Regions from separate parts of the Lacicoccus kunmingensis DSM 17847 genome, predicted to be linked through region 1. Evidence: predicted binding sites of a transcription regulator. Region 1 holds the regulator's gene; each other region holds the start of a gene.
The links. Region 1 encodes CtsR, which represses protease genes until heat stress. Its sites were predicted from a motif close to ATGGTCAATAAAGGTCAAACA; they were not measured.
Positions count from the first base shown of each region.

Region 2: a site for CtsR is predicted at 964-984, ahead of BO48_RS12335 (ATP-dependent Clp protease ATP-binding subunit). Genes of this name have one in related genera too.
Region 3: a site for CtsR is predicted at 1,029-1,049, ahead of clpB (ATP-dependent chaperone ClpB). Genes of this name have one in related genera too.

Region 1 covers NZ_JCANUC010000003.1:64,374-66,652, forward strand. The annotation lists gene BO48_RS04485 (NupC/NupG family nucleoside CNT transporter) at 1-739, opposite strand, end outside; gene BO48_RS04490 (CtsR family transcriptional regulator) at 955-1,422, shown strand; gene BO48_RS04495 (UvrB/UvrC motif-containing protein) at 1,427-1,948, shown strand; gene BO48_RS04500 (hypothetical protein) at 1,935-2,279, shown strand, end outside.
Region 2 covers NZ_JCANUC010000014.1:25,970-28,248, reverse strand. The annotation lists gene BO48_RS12335 (ATP-dependent Clp protease ATP-binding subunit) at 1-918, opposite strand, end outside; gene BO48_RS12330 (hypothetical protein) at 1,083-2,279, opposite strand, start outside.
Region 3 covers NZ_JCANUC010000006.1:86,098-88,376, reverse strand. The annotation lists gene clpB (ATP-dependent chaperone ClpB) at 1-1,002, opposite strand, end outside; gene BO48_RS08050 (undecaprenyl-diphosphate phosphatase) at 1,149-1,970, shown strand; gene pcp (pyroglutamyl-peptidase I) at 1,983-2,279, shown strand, end outside.

The DNA.
Region 1 (2,279 bases):
AAATTTCGACTCCGGTATCACTGATTTCTTCTTCGTACGGGTTGATGACATGTACGATGATGTATATACCGAAGAAGTTGAGAACGATGGCGATGATGACAAACTGTGGTTCCAGCATCGTAAAGAATGCACCGACGATTGACAGTGAGATAGAACTCATCGCCTGTGCTGCCAGTGTATACATTCTTTGTGTCGTCATTTTCGGCAGAATGTTTTTAAGTGATATGAACACTTCGGACTGACCGAGAAACATTGAAGCTGCACCGTTGTATGACTCGATATAAGGCATGCCTGTAATTCTTGTCATCAGCATACCGATACCTTTAATGATTAAAGGCAGTACTCTTATGTAAGAAAGAATACCAATGATTGCACTGATGAAGATGATAGGGACCAATACATTGAAGAAGAACACGTTGAATGCCATTCCATCTTCACTGTTGTATAAAACCTGATCGCCTGAGGCGGCTGACTCTGTAGATAATGACATCAGGTCGCCGAATACAAACTGTCCGCCTTCAGCGGCAAATCCGAGCAGGTGGTCGAATGCTTCAGCAAGCCATCCGATAAATGTCTGCCCCCAAGTAGTGTTCAAGAACAAGAATGCGAAGAACAGCTGCAAAGCGAGCAAAATCAAAATATTTTTCCATTTTTTAAATGACAGTTTTTTATTGCTGCTCGCAATCCATGCCAGGAACATTGTGAATAGTATACCGACTATTCCCATTAAAATACCCATAAATAATCCTCCAAAATATAAGATATGTGCTGCGTTTATGTATATGCATCTCTAAAAGTACATTATAAAGTATATAAGACTGAAACGCGATACTGAATCATTATAATGCAAACGTTTACAAAAATAAAGAAGAACTTTATTTTTGAACAAGAAATTTGCCAAAAACTCAAGCAGAATGTATACTTTAGTCAAAGAAGGTCAAAAGAGGTGATAGCATGCGTAATATGTCAGATATTATCGAACAATATTTGAAGGAATTACTCGCAGCTTCCGACGGTGAAGGCGTCGAAATCAAGCGTGCCTTTATTGCTGAAAAATTTGACTGTGTCCCGTCCCAGTTGAACTATGTAATCAAAACACGGTTTACAAATGAACATGGTTATATGGTAGAGAGTAAACGTGGTGGCGGCGGGTATATACGTATTACCAAAGTCGAGACACATTCAAAATCAGAATATCTTGCTCATTTAAAAAATCTGATAGGTCACGGGTTAAGCCAGCAAAATGCACAGCACATCGTACAGTCGATGTTTGAAAATGACGTGATTACATTAAAGGAAGGCAAAATTATCAATGCGGCTCTGGATAGAGAGAGTTTAATGATAGAATTACCTTTCAGGGATCAGCTGAGAGCAAAAATCTTACTTAACATAATCGACGTCATTTTATACACCGAGGAGTGATTATATGATTTGTGAATCATGCCAGGAGAATGAAGCGACTGTCCATATAACGACAGGCAGTGGCTTAAATAAAACAGAGAGATATTTATGTGAAGCTTGTGCCAATAAATCGTTTTCCAGTCAATTTTCAAGTTTCTCGGACGATTCGTTCAACATTCATCAACTCTTGCAGTCATTGTCTGCCCAACAGCCGTTCGGTTCCCACAAGCAGCAGAAGAAACATTGTGAAAACTGCGGTTCGACTGTTGAATCCATATTGGAAAAAGGCAAGTTCGGCTGTGCTGAATGTTATGAAACTTTCAGCGGGAAAAGCAATGAAATCATTACTAAAGTACAGCTCTATCAAACCGAACATGTCGGTAAAATACCTCGAAAATCTTCAGCCTATATCAAGGTGAAGAAAGAAATCGAGCAGCTGCGGGCGAAACTTTCCGAATTGGTTGAAGAACAGGAGTTTGAGGAAGCAGCAGTAGTACGCGATCAGATCAAATCATTGGAAGCGGGTGATGACAATGGCAAAAATTAGTCCTTGGGTCAGCCAGGCGAAAGAAATACCTGTGGAAATGTCATCAAGAATACGACTGGCGAGAAATGTCAGAGAACTGCCGTTTCCTCATATGGTGAAAGACGAGGAAATGACTCAGATGATCGAGACATTGAATGACACGCTGAGTGATTTTAAACAAGTCAATCTGGAGGAGCTGAAGTTTGAGGATAAAGCGCTGCTGGTGGAGAAACATCTGATCAGCCCTTTATTTACCGAACGCGGGCGCCTCAGTTACATCAACGATGATGAATCCGTTTCAATCATGGTCAATGAAGAGGATCATATCAGAATTCAGGCGATGGGGGCAGAA
Region 2 (2,279 bases), on a different contig from region 1:
CCTGTCCTGGATATAACGGTGTGAAAGATTGACGAATGATTGAATCACTTCATCAGAGTATTTTACTTCGTGGAATCTTTCATATCTGTCTTTAATGCCGTTCAGAATCTGCACTGATTCTTCAAGCGTCGGTTCTTTCACCGTAATCGGCTGCAGACGGCGTTCCAGTGCTGCGTCTTTTTCAATCTGACGGTACTCTTTCAGTGTCGTTGCACCGATCAGCTGCATTTCACCGCGTGCAAGCGCCGGTTTTAAGATGTTGCCTGCATCCATTTGTGAACTTTCCGCAGTACCCGCACCAACAATCAGGTGAATTTCATCGATGAATACAATCACATCTTCACGCTGCTTAAGCTCTTCAATCAGCTGTTTCATACGCTCTTCGAATTGACCTCTGATGCCTGTATTGGCAACGAGTGAAGCCACATCCAAAATGTACACTTCTTTATCCATCAATTTAGTCGGAATATCACCTTCGACGATTTTAACTGCCAGTCCTTCGGCAATTGCCGTCTTACCGACACCCGGCTCACCGATGAGCACCGGATTGTTTTTATTACGTCTGTTCAGTGTTTCTATCACTTGTTTGACTTCCTGATCACGGCCGATAACCGGATCTATTTGATTCCCGCGTGCTTTATCTGTTAAGTTCGTACCAAGCTCATCAAGCAGACCATCCTGTTCCGGTTCTTTCGTCTGAGTTCTGGCACCTGCTTTTTGTCCGCCGTTGCCCTGGTTGAAATTGTTATATTCCTGTCCGCCAAATCCATCTCCACTGAAAAAACTGTTTGGGTTCATTGATTGTGATTTTACTTCCTGGAAGCATGCATTACATAAATGTACTTGCATTTTCTGGTTGTTTATATTCATTGCTAAATTAACATTTGCATCATTTATACCACAATTTTGACATTTCATGATTAAATGCCTCCTTTATTTAATTCATAAATAGTCATTTATTTGACTTTGACTATCTTTGACTATAATTATATTATAATGACCTTTAACCAGAAAATCAACAGTGATGCTCATACAAATAAAAGACCCCACCAACGCCGTTGGTAAGGCCTTTTGATACAGTTTTAACCTGCCGGTTCATCATCTAATTGTTCAAAATCCATCACTTTAAATCCCTTTGTCGTATTGAAAATCTCGTACTCAACAGTCGCTTTGCGCATACCGTTTGATGTTGCATGGGAATATTCACGCGAGGCAGTAACATAGTAGACAGAATCCCGCTCCTCGATATCCAGTATCTCTATATTATGGTTTTCGTGATCTCTGAAGCTGCCGCTCTCTTTATTATTGATAATTATTCCACCGTTCTCGGACGATGGCTCCGTATAATCAAATACCTCTTCATTCTCATCATTAAAATAATCCTCGAGACTCGACAAATATCCTTCCATCATCGCAGTAAGTGTCTCTTCCGTGTATTCATCCACCCCGCCGAGCGATTCATTATACGCTTCTACATCAATCGGCTGTTCATTTTTCGTCATGACATCCGCCATCAGCTCGCCATTTTCATCTTCATGCATCCAGAACACACCAGCAAGCGCCATCTCTTCACCTTGATCCAGCACATACTCCATAAAGTGATATCCGCTCACCGGGCCCTCTTCCGGCTCATGGGCATCCACATCCGGCTCACCGAGCGCCGCCACCACTTCATCATACGAAACCCCCGCATAATACATCACATTTTCAACGACCACTTCATCCGGACTCACATCCATCGTCGCCAGCTCATCTTTGCCGTACGGCCCCGGTACCGAGTACACGACACCTAAATTATCGTATATCGTCACCGCTCTTCCATGTCCAGGGTAAATAAAGTCATATTGCCCGTGAAGGTCTTCGACTTCAGTCTGCGTCATGCCTTCAGTAATCACCTCCTGCTCAAATGACAGGCCGTCTTCCGGATAATTTGGTGCCATCAGACGTTTCTGTGTATCAGCGTTGTTAATATCGAATTCAGTTGCTGCCGCTTCCGACTCATCAGCGTTTCCCGGACTTTCCTCAACTGTCTCCTCTTCAGATTCAGCTTCTTCCGGCTGTTCCTCTACAGAACTGTCGCTGCCATCCTCGGTGTCTTCACTCTCCGCTTCTTCTGAGGCACCCTCTTCTGTTGATGATTCTTCTGATGTTTCCTGTTCGCCCGATTCCTCTTCTGAATTTCCATTGTAACTGTCGGTCTCTGCACTTTCTTCCGGTGTTGCACTTTCCTCTGTTTCCGTCGCTTCTTCATTTTCAACCGGCGTATCAGAGTCCTCTCC
Region 3 (2,279 bases), on a different contig from region 1:
TTTCTGGAAACGACGTTCCAAGGCGGAATCCTTCTCGATGTATTCACGGTACTCATTCAGCGTCGTCGCACCGATACAGTGCAGTTCACCCCGTGCGAGCATCGGCTTCAGCATATTCCCCGCATCCATGGCACCTTCCGTTTTACCGGCACCGACAAGCATGTGGATTTCGTCTATGAATAAAATAATCCGGCCTTCGGATTCCTTTATTTCCTTAAGAACGGCTTTCAGACGCTCTTCGAATTCACCGCGGTATTTCGCACCGGCGACAAGCGCGGACAGATCCAGTTCAAAAATGGTCTTGTCCATCAGGCTATCCGGTACGTCACGCCGGACGATCCGCTGGGCGAGTCCTTCGACGATCGCCGTTTTACCGACACCCGGCTCACCGATCAGCACCGGGTTATTCTTTCTTTTACGGCTTAATATGCGCACCGTACTTCTCACTTCTTCATCACGGCCGATAACAGGGTCAACATTGCCGTGTCTGACTTCTTCGACCAGGTCACGGCCGTATTTTTGCAACACTTCATATTGTACTTCAGGATTTTGTGATGTCACATGATTCCCTCCTCTGACTTTCTCTATCACTTCTTTGATCACTTCATCTTTGTTGCCGACAGTTTCTTTCATTATATTGTCGTTTCTGATCGCCGCAAGCAGCATATGTTCCTGGGATATGAATGTATCTCCCATTTCAGCCATATACTTTTCCGCACGGCCCACGATGCCTGTAAATCCGTTCGACATGTACTGGCCGTACTGGACATTCTCGCCTGTGACCACGTTGTACTTCTCAAGCTTTTCATCGTATTTTTCAATGAGTGCGTCGACATCAATATTGACACGTTCCAATATGTCTCTCGACATGCTTTCATCGATGGTCAGCATTGCTTTTACCACCGCTTCAGATTCTATCGCCTGCAGTTTGAGATCCACCGATATGCCCTGGGCACGTTCGATGATCGACTGCACTTGATAGGTCATTTTATTTATATCCATAAATGTCACCTCACATGAATTTTAAGAGTTTGACCTTTTTTGACCTTAATTTAATTATACTACTTTTTACCCTCTTTTCAAGTTATTTATCGCTTTTAAATGAAATTTATTTTATACTATAGTTTAGATTTTTAGGAGGCGTAACAATGGAATTTTGGGAATTGATCAAATACATATTTTTGGGGCTGCTGCAGGGCATCACCGAACCGATTCCGGTTTCATCGAGCGGACATCTGGTGATCGCGAGGGAGCTTTTCGGCATCGAATCCTCAGGCTTGTCGTTTGAAATATTTTTAAATACCGCATCGCTGTTCGCGGTGCTGATCATATATAGAAATGATATTATCGCAATCATTAAAAATTTAAGCCGGTTTTTATTCCAGGGGGCAAGGGACGCCCAGGCAATAAAAGACGCCAGGTACACGATGTATCTAATCATCGCGACGATTCCTGTCGGTGTGATGGGGCTCCTGCTCAATGACGTCATCGGCGACAACATTTCGATGGGCTTCGTCGGGCTGATGCTGCTTGTGACGGGCCTCGCGCTCTGGTTCATTAAAAATAAACGCGGCCAGAAGCGTGACGGCGAACTCACCGTCAAAGACTCGATCATCGTCGGTCTGTCACAGGTCGTCGCCCTGACGCCGGGCGTCAGCCGGAGCGGTGCGACACTTGTCGGCGCGATGGCAGTCGGCCTGAATCAGGAAAACGCACTCAGATTCGTCTTCCTGCTCTACATCCCGGTCTCCCTCGGGACGGCGCTGATCGGCATCCCGGACATCATCGGCGACCCGAATATCGATACTTTATGGCTCGCATATGTACTTGCATTCGTTGCATCACTGATTGCGACATACTACGCGCTCAGATGGCTGCAGGGCGTCATGGAACGCGGCAACCTGATCATTTTCAGCTATTACTGTTTTGGCCTCGGAACATTTGCGATTCTTTACCATTTCATATTTTAAGGAAGTGTTTTGATGAAAATTTTAGTTACCGGATTCGACCCGTTCAACGGTGCAGAGACCAACCCTTCTTATGAAGCGGTGAAAAAATTACCGGATGCGATCAGCGGATTTGAAATCGTAAAAGCGGAGATTCCGACCGAGTTCGATGAATCGAAAAATATACTCCGTGAACTGATGATCGGCGATGATTTCAATTTCTTCCTGGCGGTCGGCCTCGCCGGCGGCAGAAGTGAAATGTGCGTTGAACGCGTCGCCATCAACATCGATGACGCCAGAATCCCGGACAACGCGGGCAACCAGCCGATTGAT